Regions from separate parts of the Mesorhizobium sp. M0621 genome, predicted to be linked through region 1. Evidence: predicted binding sites of a transcription regulator. Region 1 holds the regulator's gene; each other region holds the start of a gene.
What was found. Region 1 encodes HrcA, which represses chaperone genes, less so after heat shock. Its sites were predicted from a motif close to GTTAGCACTCNCNNNNNGNGAGTGCTAAC; they were not measured.
Positions count from the first base shown of each region.

Region 1 (4,854 bases):
ATAGGCAAAGCGAACCACGCTGTCGCTGTTGGCGACATAGACCCATTGCGGGTCATTGCCCGGGGGATAGAAGGCAATGCCATAGGGCTGGTTGAGATTGCCGGCAAAGATGCCTCTCTCAATGGGTTTGGCGCTGCCGTCTGCGAGGCGGTAGACGCGGATCTGATTGGCTTCGCTGTCGGCGACGAACAGGTCGCCGTTCGGCGCGACGCGCACGACGCGCGGATTGTCGATGCCCGACGCGATCAACTCAGCCGAGAACCCTGGCGGCAGCTCCGGCTTGGCGCCTGCCGGCCTTTCGGCGAGGCCGGCGCTGTTCGAGGTTGATTTGGTGACGTCGGGTCTTGGCAGATCTTCGGGCTTGATCAGGCGGCGCACACCCGGCCTGTCGGCACGCCAGTCGCCGAAGGCGGCGGCACCTTTCAATACGGGCTCCGCCTGCTGGGCGAATGCGGCGGTGAGAAACACCGAAGCGGGGAGGGCCAGCCCGGCCAATCGGATCATTCAATCCTCCAAACCTGGTCACATAATGACAGGCTGCAAAGAGGGCAAACGGGCGGTTTCGTCTGTTGTTCCGCGGCACACGATGAGTTGAAGTGAGAGCGGAGGTTTCCAGTTTCAGTTGCCGGCAGCGTAGAAATCGTCGTCGAGGCGCTTTTCCAGTTCGACGAGATCGGCCGGCAGCGGCAGGCCCATGGCGCGCATTTCCCGCAGTTTCTCGCGCAACTGCTCCTGGATCTCGTGCTGATCTTCCGGCTGGTTGACCATCTCCTCGAGCAGCAGGCTGATCCGGGCCTTGAATTCTTCGAGCGCCATTCTTTTTCTCCTCAGCTGCTTGTTGTTTGTTTTTTGGGTCTAAGGGTTGAGATTCAGGTCAGGCCGGCATCACCTGAATATCAATACACTTAGCGGAGCATGCGGGAAATCAGTTGCGCCGTATAGTCGACCATCGGCACGATGCGGGCATAGTTGAGCCGGGTCGGGCCGATGACCCCGAGCGCACCGACGACACGGGCGTCTTTGTCGCGATAGGGCGCGACCACCAGCGAGGAACCGGACAGCGAGAACAGCTTGTTTTCCGAGCCGATGAAGATACGCACGCCCGATCCTTCCTCGGCGAGGTCGAGCAGCTGGATCAGCCCGTCCTGCGTCTCCATGTCCTCGAACAAATGCCGCAACAATTCGATGTCGGCCTGGGCGGTGACGTTTTCAAGCAGGTTGGCGCGGCCGCGCACGATCAGCCGCGCCGGCAGGCCGCTGTCTGCGCCGGCCCACACCGCCAGTCCCTTTTCGACCAGGTCCTGCGACAGCGTGTCGAGCGCGGCCTTGGTCTCTTCCTTGATGCGGGCAATCTCGATCCGCGCCTCGGCCAGCGTGCGGCCGCGGATATGGGCGTTGAGGAAGTTCGAGGCCTCGTGCAGTTGCGAGACTGTGATGCCGGCGGGCAGCTCGATGACGCGGTTTTCGACGTCGCCATTCTGCGACACCAGCACCGCCAGCGCCTTCGTCGGCTCAAGCTGGATGAATTCGATGTGCTTGAGTGCCACTTCGTTCTTGGCGGCCAGCACCAGGCCGGCGCCGCGCGACATGCCCGACAGCATCTGGCTGGCCTCGGTCAGCATGTGTTCCAGCGTCGCGCCCGAGCCGGACGCCCGCACCTGCGCCTCGATGGCGCGGCGCTCCTCGTCGGAGAGGTCGCCAAGCTCCATGAAGGCGTCGACGAAGAAACGCAGGCCGGCCTGCGTCGGCAGCCGGCCGGCCGAGATGTGCGGCGCGTAGATCAGGCCGAGATGCTCGAGATCGCTCATCACGTTGCGGATGGTGGCCGGCGACAGCGAGGACGGCAGGATGCGCGACAGGCTGCGTGATCCCACAGGTTCGCCGTCCCTGAGGTAGGAATCGACGATGCGCCGAAAAATGTCGCGCGAGCGCATGTCCAATGATTGAAGCGCGGGCGCCTGTGAATTCGGATCGACTGCCTTGGTCATTGCGGCCAAAAACCTCCGGCCCAAAGATATAGACTTCGCTACGGCCCGCGCAACCCGGTGTCTGCGTCAGATCACCCCGGTGTCTGTGTCGGATCGTCAGGCCATTTTCCTTTGCGCCATGCGTCCCATGCGGCTACAAGCCGGCCAAGATTCCGAAAAATGACAAGAAAGCAGCCTTAATGCGCCCTTCCAAACGCCAATTCGACGAAATGCGTGCCATCTCCTTCGAGCGCGGCGTCTCCAAGCATGCCGAAGGCTCTTGCCTGGTGAAGTTCGGCGACACGCATGTCCTGTGCACGGCCAGCCTCGAGGAAAAAGTGCCGGGCTGGATGCGCAATTCCGGCAAAGGCTGGGTGACGGCGGAATACGGCATGCTGCCGCGTTCGACCGGCGAGCGCATGCGCCGCGAGGCTTCCGCCGGCAAGCAGGGCGGCCGCACGTTGGAGATCCAGCGGCTGATCGGCCGTTCCTTGCGCGCCGTGGTCGATTTGCAAGCGCTGGGCGAGCAGCAGATCACCGTCGACTGCGACGTCATCCAGGCCGATGGCGGCACCCGCACCGCCTCGATCACCGGCGGCTGGGTGGCGCTCTACGACTGCCTGCGCTGGATGGAAGCCCGCCAGATGGCCAGCGTCGCCAAGGTGCTGAAGGACCACGTCGCGGCGATCTCCTGCGGCATCCATGACGGCCAGCCGGTCATCGACCTTGATTATCTCGAAGATTCCTCGGCTGGCACCGACGCCAATTTCGTCATGACCGGCAAGGGCGGCATCGTCGAGATTCAGGGCACCGCCGAGGGCGAGCCTTTCTCCGAAGAACAGTTCGCCGAATTGATGAACCTGGCCAAGAAAGGCATCCAGCGCCTGGTGAGTTTGCAGCAGATGGCGGTGGCTTAGGTTTCAAATGCCGAGCGTGAATGCCCCCCTCTGGCCTGCCGGCCATCTCCCCCTCAAGGGGGGAGATCGGCTGTGGTTGCGGGTTTCGCCAATCACCAAGGTTGGAAGCCATAAGCCGGCGCCAAAGCCGCCAATCTCCCCCCTTGAGGGGGAGATGGCCGGCAGGCCAGAGGGGGGCGCCTAGTGACGCCCTCCGCTATTCTTGAATCGGCTCTCTACGTCACCGACCTTGCCGCGGCCGAAACCTTCTACACCGGCGTCCTCGGCCTAAACCTGCTCGGCAAAGTCGACGGCCGGCACCTGTTCTTCCGCTGCGGCCCGGGCGTGCTGCTCGTCTTCAACGCCGAGGCGACGAAAGTGCCGCCGGCGCCCGACGCCAGGCTGCCCGTGCCGCCGCATGGCGCTGTCGGTGAAGGCCATCTCTGCTTTGCGGCGACCGCTGACGAAATCGCCGACTGGAAAGCGCGTCTCGAGGCGAAAAACATAGCCATCGAAAGCGAATTCGAATGGCCGCAGGGCGGCCGTTCGATCTATATACGCGACCCCTCGGGCAATTCGATCGAATTCGCCGAGCCACGAATCTGGGGCCTTTGATGCATTCTCTCGATGGAAAGAAGATCGTCGTCGCCAGCCACAATGCAGGCAAGCTGCGCGAATTCGCCGACCTGATGGGGCCGTTCGGCTTCGAAGCGAAATCCGCCAAGGACTACGGCCTGCCCGAGCCCGATGAAACCGGCACCACCTTTGAGGAAAACGCCTACATCAAGGCGCTGGCCGCCGCCAAGGCGACCGGCCTGCCGGCATTGTCGGACGATTCCGGCCTGTGCGTCGATGCGCTCGACGGCGCGCCCGGCGTCTACACCGCCAACTGGGCCGAAACACCCGACGGTTCGCGCGATTTCGGCATGGCCATGCAACGCACCGAAGTGGCGCTGCAGGAAGTCGGCGCCGCCTCGGCCGAACAACGCAAGGGCCGCTTTGTCGCCGTCATATGCCTGGCGTTTCCCGACGGCGAGGCCGAATATTATCGCGGCGAGGCCGAAGGCACGCTGGTCTGGCCGCCGCGCGGCGACCTCGGCTTTGGCTACGACCCGGTGTTCTTGCCCGATGGCTTCGAAAAAACCTTCGGCGAGATGAGCGCCGAGGAAAAACATGGCTGGAGGCCCGGCCAGCCGACGGCGCTGTCGCACCGCGCCCGCGCCTTCCAGAAATTCGCCAAAGCGAGATTGGGCTCGACATGAGCATGCTGCTCGACCGGGCGCCCGGCTTCGGCGTCTATGTCCATTGGCCGTTCTGCGCGGCCAAGTGCCCCTATTGCGATTTCAACAGCCATGTCCGCCATCAGCCGGTCGACCAGGATCGTTTTGCCAGCGCCTTCGAGGCCGAGCTTGCGACGATGCGCGAACGCACCGGGCCGCGCGAGGTAACCAGCATTTTTCTCGGCGGCGGCACACCGTCGCTGATGAAGCCGGAAACGGTGACCAGGGTCCTTGACGCCGTGGCGAAGAACTGGACCGTTCCCGACGGCATCGAAGTGACGCTGGAGGCCAATCCGTCCTCGGTCGAGGCCGAACGCTTTCGCGGTTACCGGGCGGCCGGCGTCAATCGTGTCTCGCTCGGCGTGCAGGCACTGAACGACAAGGATTTGCGCTTCCTCGGCCGGCTGCACAATGTCGATGAAGCCCTTCATGCGATCGGCCTGGCACGCGAGATCTTTCCGCGGCTGTCCTTCGATCTGATCTATGCGCGGCCCGGCCAGACACCGGAAGCTTGGGCATTGGAGCTCGAACAGGCGATCGGCCATGCCGCCGACCACCTGTCGCTCTACCAGCTGACCATCGAGGAAGGCACGCCCTTCCACGCCCTGCATGCGGCGAAGAAATTCATCATCCCCGACAACGACCACGCCGCCGATCTTTATGCGCTGACGCAGGAGATCACCACGGCGCACGGCCTGCCGGCCTATGAGA
Region 1 is NZ_JAMYQF010000025.1:67,479-72,332, forward strand. It holds gene NKI38_RS18605 (PQQ-dependent sugar dehydrogenase) at 1-504, opposite strand, end outside; gene NKI38_RS18610 (hypothetical protein) at 619-816, opposite strand; gene hrcA (heat-inducible transcriptional repressor HrcA) at 906-1,988, opposite strand; gene rph (ribonuclease PH) at 2,168-2,884, shown strand; gene NKI38_RS18625 (VOC family protein) at 3,068-3,478, shown strand; gene rdgB (RdgB/HAM1 family non-canonical purine NTP pyrophosphatase) at 3,478-4,125, shown strand; gene hemW (radical SAM family heme chaperone HemW) at 4,122-4,854, shown strand, end outside.

Region 2 (4,854 bases), on a different contig from region 1:
GGATGCGATCACACGTTGGCGCGCCGCAGGCGGCATGGGATGCGTCTGGATCGCGGTGGAAAGCCTTTACAGCATGGATGGCGACTGCGCGCCTTTGGAGAGCCTGGTCGCGCTTGCCGATCGGCACGGCGCATTCATCGTCATTGACGAGGCGCATTCGACCGGCGTCTGGGGACCGGACGGCCGGGGGCTTGCCGCCGCTTTCGAGGGCCGCGACAACATCGTCGCGCTCCACACCTGCGGCAAGGCGCTCGGCGCATCTGGTGGGCTCGTGACCGGGCCGAGGACACTGTGCGAGTATCTGATCAACCGTTGCCGGCCATTCATCTACGCCACCGCGCCATCGCCGCTGATGGCAGTGGCAGTGCGCGAAGCGCTCGCAATGCTCGCCGACGAGCCTATGCGGCGTGTTCAGCTGCATGAACGCGTTGCCCTCGCCGGCCGCCAGCTGGCCGAGCGCTGCGGCGTGATACCCAGCGGCTCGCAGATCCAGCCCCTCGTAATCGGCGATGTCAGGCGCACCATGGCAGTGGCGGCGCGCCTGCAGGCCCGCGGCTTCGACATACGCGGTATTCGTCCTCCGACCGTGCGCACGTCGCGGCTGCGCATCTCACTGACGCTCAATATCGGCGAAGCCGACATTTCCGCCATGGTCGAGGCGCTGGTCGAGGTGTTGGCCCAAAGATTGCCGGAGGCGATATGACCCAACGCATCGTCATCACCGGAACCGACACGGGAGTTGGCAAGACCGTGTTTGCGGCTGGGCTCGCCGGTTTGCTCGACGGCTTTTACTGGAAACCGGTGCAATCGGGCCTCGACGGCGAGACCGACAGCGAGGTGGTCGCGCGGCTTGCCGGCTTGCCCTCAGAGCGCGTGCTGCCGGAAGCCTACCGCTTGCGGAGCCCGCTGTCGCCGCATCGTTCGGCCGAGATCGACGGCGTGGCGATCAAGGCTGACGATCTTAACTTTCCCGTCCTACCGACGCCGCTCGTCATCGAAGGCTCCGGCGGCCTGATGGTGCCGCTCAACCGGCGCACAAGGTTCATCGACATCTTCGCTGAATGGCGGCTGCCCGTTATTCTGTGCGCCCGCACCACGCTCGGCACCATCAACCACACCTTGCTCTCGATCGAGGCGCTCCGCGCCCGATCCATCCCGTTGGCCGGCATCGCTTTCATCGGCGATGAGATGGCCGATACGCAACGGACCATCGTGGAATTCAGCGGTGCGCCGCAGCTCGGCAGGCTGCCGCACCTCGATGTGCTGACGGGCAAGACACTGAGGGACGCAATGATTGCCGGCTTCGCCTTCGCCTCGATTACTGGAGGTGACTGATGTCGCAGTCTCATGTGTGGCATCCCTTCACCCAGCACGCGCTCGAGCCTGCGATCCCAGAAATCGTCCGGACTGAAGGCGCCTATCTCCGCAGGGCGGACGGCGCCCGCATCCTGGACGCCATCTCCTCCTGGTGGGTCGTCACACATGGCCACCGCCATCCCCGCATCATGAAGGCAATCGAGACAACCGCGTCGAGCCTCGACCAGATTATCTTTGCGGGCTTCACGCACGAGCCGGCAGAGCGCTTGGCCAAGGCGCTTGTCGGCCTCGCTCCCGCTGGACTCGACTGGGTGTTCTATTCCGACAGCGGCTCGACCTCAGTCGAAGTCGCGCTGAAGATGGCGCTCGGTTATTTCCGCAACATCGGCGCCCCGCGCTCGCGCATCGTCGTCATGGATCACAGCTATCATGGCGACACGATCGGCACGATGAGCGTCGGTGCGCGTGGCGTGTTCAACGCCGCCTACGAACCCTTGCTGTTCGAGGTCGACACCATCCCCTTTCCGGCAGCGGGGCGCGAGCAGGAGACGCTGGATCGTTTAGAGGCTGTGACCCGCGATCGACGAGCCGCAGCCTTAATCGTCGAGCCGCTGGTGCTGGGCGCCGGCGGCATGCTGATGTATCCGGCTTCAGTTCTGGCCGAATTGAAGAAGATCACTGAGGCCTCCGGCACGCTGCTGATCGCCGACGAAGTGATGACCGGCTGGGGGCGGACCGGAACCATGTTCGCCTGCGAGCAGGCATCGATCTCTCCAGATATCCTGTGCACCTCGAAAGGCCTGACCGGCGGCGCCATCCCGCTGGCCGTAACGCTTGCCACCGATGCCATCTTCCAGGCTCACTATTCCGAGGACCGGAAGAAGACGTTTTTCCATTCGAGCTCCTACACTGCCAACCCGATTGCCTGCGCGGCAGCACTTGCCAATGTCGAGATCTGGCGGGACGAGCCGGTGGCCGAGCGGGTCGCGGCGTTGAGCGCAATGCAGGCCGCCGGGCTGCAACGCTTTCGCGACAATCCCTGCTTCACCGACAGCCGGGCGACCGGCACGATCGCGGCACTCGATCTGCGCACCGGCTCCGCCGGTTATCTCGCCGAGATCGGGCCGAAGCTGCGCGCTTTCTTCCTGGAGCGAGGACTACTTGTGCGCCCGCTCGGCAATGTCCTCTATCTTATGCCGCCCTATTGCATCACTGGCGGCGAATTGGACGGGCTCTATGACGCCATCGAGGAGGCCGGCGCACGCTTCGGTTCGAGGCCATGAGCAGGTCGTCGCGCATTCTCGGGTTCGGCCATCATGCGCCTGGGCGCAAAGTGGTGAATGCCGAGATCGAGAGCAATCTCGGGCTCGAACCGGGCTGGATCGAACGGCGCACCGGAATCCGTTCGCGCTTCTGGGCAACGGATGACGACACGCTGTCTGGTCTTGCCACGCAGGCCGGCGACATGGCGCTGGCAAATGCCGGCATCAACCGCGGCGACATCGGTTTGCTGTTGCTCGCCACCTCGACGCCCGACCACCTTCTGCCGCCTAGCGCGCCGCTAGTCGCGCATCAGCTGGGACTGAGCCGCGCCGGTGCGGTCGATCTGACCGGCGCCTGCGCCGGCTTCATCTATGCGCTGATGTTCGCGGACGGATTTACCCGGCTGCACGGCAAGGCGGCCCTCGTCATTGCCGCCAATATCCTCAGCCGCCGCATCAATCCGGCCGAACGCGCCAGTTCGGCCCTTTTCGCCGATGCCGCAGGCGCCCTGGTGATTGGTCCGTGCGAGGACCCGGATCGGGGCATTCTCGGTGCCTCGGTGGATTCGGACGGCTCGCGCTACGGGCTGATCCAGATTCCCGCAGGAGGAAGCAACAAGCCGTTCCACGGTGACCTCGATCTCGCGCAAACCCGAATGAGGATGACGGACGGCCGCGAAGTGTTCGCAATGGCCGTGGAGATGATGACCGATTGCTCGACAAGCGCTCTAGCCGCTGCCGGAGTGCGGCCACACGATGTCGGCCGGTTCGTGCCGCATCAGGCCAATACCCGGATTTTCGGCGCGGTCGGAAGAAACCTCGGAATTGCGGACCAAGCAATTGTCAAGACGATTGCCGAATACGGCAACTCTTCGGCCGCGACGGTCCCGCTGTCGCTCTCGCTCGCCAACCAGACGGAGCCATTCCAGCCAGGAGAGAAAGTCCTTCTGGCGGCGGCCGGTGCGGGTCTCAGCGGCGGCGCTCTCGTGGTTGGAATCTAGCCGGCCGGCTCACGCGCGCAGGACTGGTCATGAATGGCAATAGGAGCAACAGAACCAATGCCAAAATGGCCTTCTGAAGCTCGACATGACCAAGCTGACGCAGCACGACCCGTGCGAGCCTCTGGATGAGTTCAAATGCAACACCCGTTGCACCAATCGTACCATCTGAATAAAGCTCAATTACAAAGGGTGAGCCGCCCATATATGTCGGATACCAGACATTGTTCACATAAAAGGCTCGATGCTTACACGCTCTTTGCTGGCTGCTCTTTGCTGTCTTCTCTTTTCTCTTTGCTCTTTGCTCTTCCGTCTTGACTAGCAGGAGCCTGCGGCTTATCTCATTGCCGCGTTAGCACTCGCTTCGGCTGAGTGCTAGGCATGCTCCGGCAACGGAGCACCGTTCAACATCCGCACCAAGGAAACCAAAAATGGCAAAGTCGAATTTCCGGCCGCTGCATGACCGCGTGGTCGTTCGCCGGGTCGAATCCGAATCCAAGACCGCCGGCGGGATCATCATCCCGGATACGGCAAAGGAAAAGCCGCAGGAAGGCGAGATCATCGCCGTCGGCTCCGGCGCTCGTGACGAAGCTGGCAAGCTGGTCCCGCTGGACGTCAAGGCCGGCGACCGCATCCTGTTCGGCAAGTGGTCGGGCACCGAAGTCAAGCTCAATGGCGAAGACCTTCTGATCATGAAGGAATCCGACGTTATGGGCATCATCGGCTGACACGCCGCCGCCTTTCCTTCGCGATCAAATCTGAATTTCGGGCGAAATGCCCAGGAGTAAAAAAATGGCTGCCAAAGACGTAAAATTCTCCCGCGATGCCCGCGAGCGCATGCTTCACGGCATCAACATTCTCGCCGACGCGGTGAAGGTGACCCTCGGTCCAAAGGGCCGCAACGTCGTCATCGACAAGTCGTTCGGCGCCCCGCGCATCACCAAGGACGGCGTCACCGTCGCCAAGGAAATCGAACTTTCCGACAAGTTCGAAAACATGGGCGCGCAGATGATCCGCGAAGTTGCTTCGAAGACCAACGACATCGCCGGCGACGGCACCACGACCGCGACCGTTCTGGCGCAGTCGATCGTCCAGGAAGGCAACAAGGCGGTTGCCGCCGGCATGAACCCGATGGACCTGAAGCGCGGCATCGATCTGGCCGTGACCGAAGTCGTCGCGGCGCTCGGCAAGGCTGCCAAGAAGATCAAGACCTCCGAGGAAGTCGCCCAGGTCGGCACGATCGCCGGCAATGGCGACGAGTCGGTCGGCAAGATGAT
Region 2 is NZ_JAMYQF010000084.1:15,790-20,643, forward strand. It holds gene NKI38_RS31630 (8-amino-7-oxononanoate synthase) at 1-703, shown strand, start outside; gene bioD (dethiobiotin synthase) at 700-1,335, shown strand; gene NKI38_RS31640 (adenosylmethionine--8-amino-7-oxononanoate transaminase) at 1,335-2,600, shown strand; gene bioZ (3-oxopimeloyl-[acyl-carrier-protein] synthase BioZ) at 2,597-3,580, shown strand; gene groES (co-chaperone GroES) at 4,009-4,305, shown strand; partial or broken gene groL (chaperonin GroEL) at 4,370-4,854, shown strand, end outside.
Region 2: a site for HrcA is predicted at 3,929-3,957, ahead of groES (co-chaperone GroES). Genes of this name have one in related genera too.

Region 3 (4,854 bases), on a different contig from region 1:
TTTGCGGACGGCCAAGTTCGGCCGCCAGGTCGCCCGCCTCCCATCTCAGTATTTTCAGGCATTCACGCAACCGGCCCGCAATCACGTCTCCACCTCCACAACAGCAATGTTTCCCGTCGCATGCTACAGAACGAAGATCGCTAAACGGCGATCGCCAATTCAACCGCCGACGGACGCCTCGGTGGCCGCCGACACCTGCTGCGCGGCAAGGAACATCAGCGTCGACGCCGCAGTGCGCCGGTTCCAGCCGGCGGCTTCGGCCATGTCGAGCAGCCCTGCCAGCAGCGGCTGCAGCGCGCTCCTGCATTCGGTCTCGTAGGCCAGGAATTCCTTTGCCTGATGCGTCGGCGCCGGTACGGATCCGAGGCCAGCCGTTGCGTCCATGTTTGCCTCCACTTTTTTCGACTGATGCCCGCTCCCCGCAGGGAGCGGGCTGATTGGCCGCGACCTCAGAAGTCCATACCGGCGCCGGCCGGCATGGCCGGGGTGGCGGCTTCCTTCTTCGGTTTCTCGGCCACCATCGCTTCGGTAGTCACGAGCAGGCCGGCGACCGATGCCGCGTCCTGAAGAGCTGCGCGCACCACTTTCGCCGGATCGATCACGCCCTGGCCGTAGAGATCGCCGAATTCGTTGGTCTGGGCGTTCCAACCCCAGCCGAACTCGCTCCTCTCGCGCAGCTTGCCGACGATAATCGAGCCCTCCGCGCCTGCATTCTCGGCGATCTGGCGGACCGGCGTTTCGATGGCGCGGCGCACGATCTCGACCCCGGTTCGCTGGTCCGCATTGTCGGTCTGCACGGCATCGAGCGCCTTGGCGGCCCTCAGCAACGCAACGCCACCGCCGGGCAGCACGCCCTCCTCCACCGCAGCGCGGGTCGCGTGCAGCGCGTCGTCGACGCGGTCCTTGCGCTCCTTGACTTCGACCTCGGTCGAGCCGCCGACCCGGATCACCGCGACGCCGCCGGCGAGTTTGGCCAGCCGCTCCTGCAGCTTCTCGCGGTCGTAGTCGGAGGTCGTCTCCTCGATTTGCGCCTTGATCTGGGCAATGCGGCCCTGGATCTCTTCCTTGCGCCCGACGCCGTCGACAATCGTGGTGTTCTCCTTCTCGATCACCACCTTCTTGGCGCGACCCAGCATCTGCAGCGTGACATTCTCCAGCTTGATGCCGAGATCCTCGCTGATCGCGGTGCCGCCGGTGAGAATGGCGATGTCTTCCAGCATGGCCTTGCGACGGTCGCCGAAGCCTGGCGCCTTGACGGCCGCGACCTTGAGGCCGCCGCGCAGCTTGTTGACGACCAGTGTGGCAAGCGCCTCGCCCTCGACGTCCTCGGCGATGATCAGCAGCGGCTTGGAAGACTGCACCGCGGCTTCGAGCACGGGCAGCATCGCCTGCAGGTTGGAGAGCTTCTTCTCGTGGATCAGCACATAGGGCTCCTCGAGCTCCACGCGCATCTTGTCCTGGTTGGTGATGAAATAGGGACTGAGATATCCGCGGTCGAACTGCATGCCTTCGACAACTTCGAGTTCGGTCTCGGCGGTCTTGGCTTCTTCGACCGTGATCACCCCTTCATTGCCGACCTTTTCCATCGCCTGGGCGAGGAAGCGGCCGATCTCAGCATCGCCATTGGCCGAAATGGTGCCGACTTGCGCAATTTCGTCGTTCCTGGTCACGTTGCGGGCATTGGCCTTCAGTTCGGCCACCACCGCCTCCACCGCCTTGTCGATGCCGCGCTTCAAATCCATCGGGTTCATGCCCGAGGCCACGGCCTTGGCACCTTCCTTGACGATGGCCTGCGCAAGCACGGTCGCCGTCGTGGTGCCGTCGCCGGCAATGTCGCTGGTCCTGGACGCCACTTCGCGCACCATCTGCGCACCCATGTTCTCGAACTTGTCCTCGAGCTCGATCTCCTTTGCCACCGTCACACCGTCCTTGGTGATGCGCGGAGCGCCGAACGACTTGTCGATGACGACGTTGCGCCCCTTGGGGCCGAGTGTCACCTTCACCGCGTTGGCGAGAATGTCGACGCCGCGCAGCATCTTCTCGCGCGCCTCGGTATGGAATTTCACCTCTTTGGCAGCCATTAGATTACTCCTTCATCCAGGCAGCCGTCAGGCGGCCTTCTTCACTTCGGCGATCACATCGATCACGCCCATCACATCGCTTTCCTTCATGATGAGCAGGTCCTTGCCGTCGAGTTTAATCTCGGTGCCGGACCATTTGCCGAACAGGATGCGGTCGCCGACCTTGACGTCGAGTTCGACAAGCTTGCCGCTGTCGTCGCGTGCGCCGGGGCCTACGGCGAGCACTTCGCCTTCCTGCGGTTTTTCCTTGGCGGTGTCGGGGATGATGATGCCGCCGGAGGTCTTCTCCTCGGCTTCGATGCGGCGGACCAGAATACGGTCATGCAACGGACGGAACGCCATGTCGCTCTCCTCATGGGCAAACAGATTTTTGAGGTTCCTCCGCACCGAACCGGCAATATCGGACCGGTGCGGAACGCTGCGACCCTTCATCAGGCATCGCGGCGCATATCGAACTAGTTTTGCCGGTTTCCGGTTTCAAGAGCCCGGCGAAAAAATTTTAGCACTCGACCAGCAAGAGCGCTAACACCCCGTTATGGCGTGGCAATTTCGCATTGGCGGAGCGATTTTCAGCTTGAATTTCCACCGTGGTCAAACAAGATCATCAGAGATCGTGGCACTGAGCAGCCGGAACCGCTGACCTTCTCGAGGAATTATTATTCTAGAGACGGACGACATCCATGGGCCGACGGAACTTTTCGCCGTTCCCGGCCAGACGAGTTCAACCACATGTCGATAGGCTGCATGTTGCCCTGAACGGAGATAGACGAAGGAGAAGCACATGGCAGATACAGTCAGCAGCGAATTCCGCCTGCAAATGGAAGGCTATGGCCTGACGACGGCTGAAATCCACTATCATCTGCCCGACCATCCGAGCCTGCTCCAACTCTATGTCTGGCAGGACTATGATCTCGCCCCGGCATTTCCCGAACTCAAGGGCTTTCTCCATTATTGGGAGCGCGAACTCGACGGCCCGCTCCACTCGGTCCGCGTCGCCCACCACCGGCTCATCCGGCCGTCGGAATGGCGCGCCGTCGACGGCATCATCGCCATCCATTAGAGTATGCTTGGCCATGCGGGTAGCAGCGCGCCCTCGTTTCGTCGGGCGCGATGCCGGTGACAAGGCTATCCCGCAAACCTTGCAGCCGTCCACGCGCCACCCGCCGCATTCGACTCCACTGCCGCCGCGACAAATTTCACACCGCGTGCGCCGTCGACGACATCGGGCACCTGTGCGGCGCGGGCTGCATCCACGACCTCGTCCGACCGATGGGCGCGAATGATGTCGGCGGCGTCGCGATAGAAATTGGCGAAGGCCTCGATATAGCCTTCGGGATGCGCCGCCGGCATGCGCGACACGCGCCGGCTCTCTTCGGTCGAGCCATGCCCGCCGCGCACCAGCGTGCGGGTTTCCTCGCCATAGCGGGAAAAGCGCAGTTCTTCCGGTCGTGCGCCTGACCATTCGAGCCCGGCTCTGTCGCCATAGACGCGCACGGACAGATCATTGTAGTGGCCGGGCGACGTCTGGCTGGCCAGGATCGTGCCGCGCGCCCCGCCTGTCCAGCGCAGCAGCACATGCGCATTGTCGTCGAGCCGGCGTCCGGGCACGGCGGTGAACAGATCGGCCGACACCGCCTCGGCCTCGCAGCCCGAGATATAGCTTGCCAGGTTGAAGGCATGCACGCCGATGTCGGCCAGCACCGCCGACTGCCCAGCGCGCGCCGGATCGGTGCGCCACTCCGCCTGCTTCTGGCCCTCGGCGTCGATCGGCTTGGTCAGCCAGTCCTGGATATACGAACCATGCACGGACACGATGCGTCCAAGCTCGCCAGCCGCCACCATCTCGCGCGCCTGGCGCACCATGGCGTAGCCGGTGTTGTTGAGGGTGACGACGAAGCGGCGGTTTTTCGCCTTCGCGAGCGCCACCAGCGCTTCGGCCTCGCCCAATGTCGTCGACAGCGGCTTGTCGCAGATCACGTCGATGCCTGCCTCGAGAAAAGCCGTGGCGATCGGCGCATGCAGATGGTTGGGGGTGACGATAACCACCGCCTCAATGCCATCCGGCCGCGCGGCTTCTGCCTTTGCCATCACGCGATAGTCGGCATAGCTGCGCTCCGGCGCGATGCCGATCTCGGCGGCCGAGGCCGCGGCGTTCTCCGGGTCGGAGGATAGCGCGCCGGCCACCAGCGCGATCTGGTCGTCAAGGCGCATGGCCAGTCGGTGCACGGCGCCGATGAAAGCATTGCGGCCGCCACCGACCATGCCGACCCTCAAACGCTGGCGTGTCGATCCATCCGATGTTGCATAGACCATGTTTCACACTCCTCACCTATCGCTTCGTCATCCTGGGGCGGAGCAAGGAGCGTAGCGACGCAGCGCAGACCCCAGGATCCATGCCGTGACGTCAGAGCGATCCTACGGTGAAGAATCTTCTCTTCCGCTGCATTCCTCGACAGCAGTCACGGCATGCATCCTAGGGTCTCCGCGACGGAGCTCCGCTCCTGCTTCGCCCTAGGATGACGACGTTGAGAAGGCTTCGCCAACCCTACGCACCACGACGGCCCGGCGGTTCCAATCTACCAACCGCCCTACCAAATCCCTACTGCTTTCGAACACAATTTCCAATTTCCATATTGTAAAACGATCGTGCCACGCTAGCCTGAAATCATGAGTGGGGCAGGCAAGGCATCCGGACGATCCAGCACCGACGAGGCGGCGACCCGCAAGCGCGGACGCTCGCTTGCCGCTCTCGGCTATATCCAGCCGCAGACCT
Region 3 is NZ_JAMYQF010000039.1:349-5,202, forward strand. It holds gene NKI38_RS23135 (hypothetical protein) at 1-85, opposite strand, end outside; gene NKI38_RS23140 (hypothetical protein) at 160-384, opposite strand; gene groL (chaperonin GroEL) at 450-2,081, opposite strand; gene groES (co-chaperone GroES) at 2,109-2,423, opposite strand; gene NKI38_RS23155 (usg protein) at 2,863-3,141, shown strand; gene NKI38_RS23160 (Gfo/Idh/MocA family protein) at 3,207-4,394, opposite strand; gene NKI38_RS23165 (MurR/RpiR family transcriptional regulator) at 4,749-4,854, shown strand, end outside.
Region 3: a site for HrcA is predicted at 2,580-2,608, ahead of groES (co-chaperone GroES). Genes of this name have one in related genera too.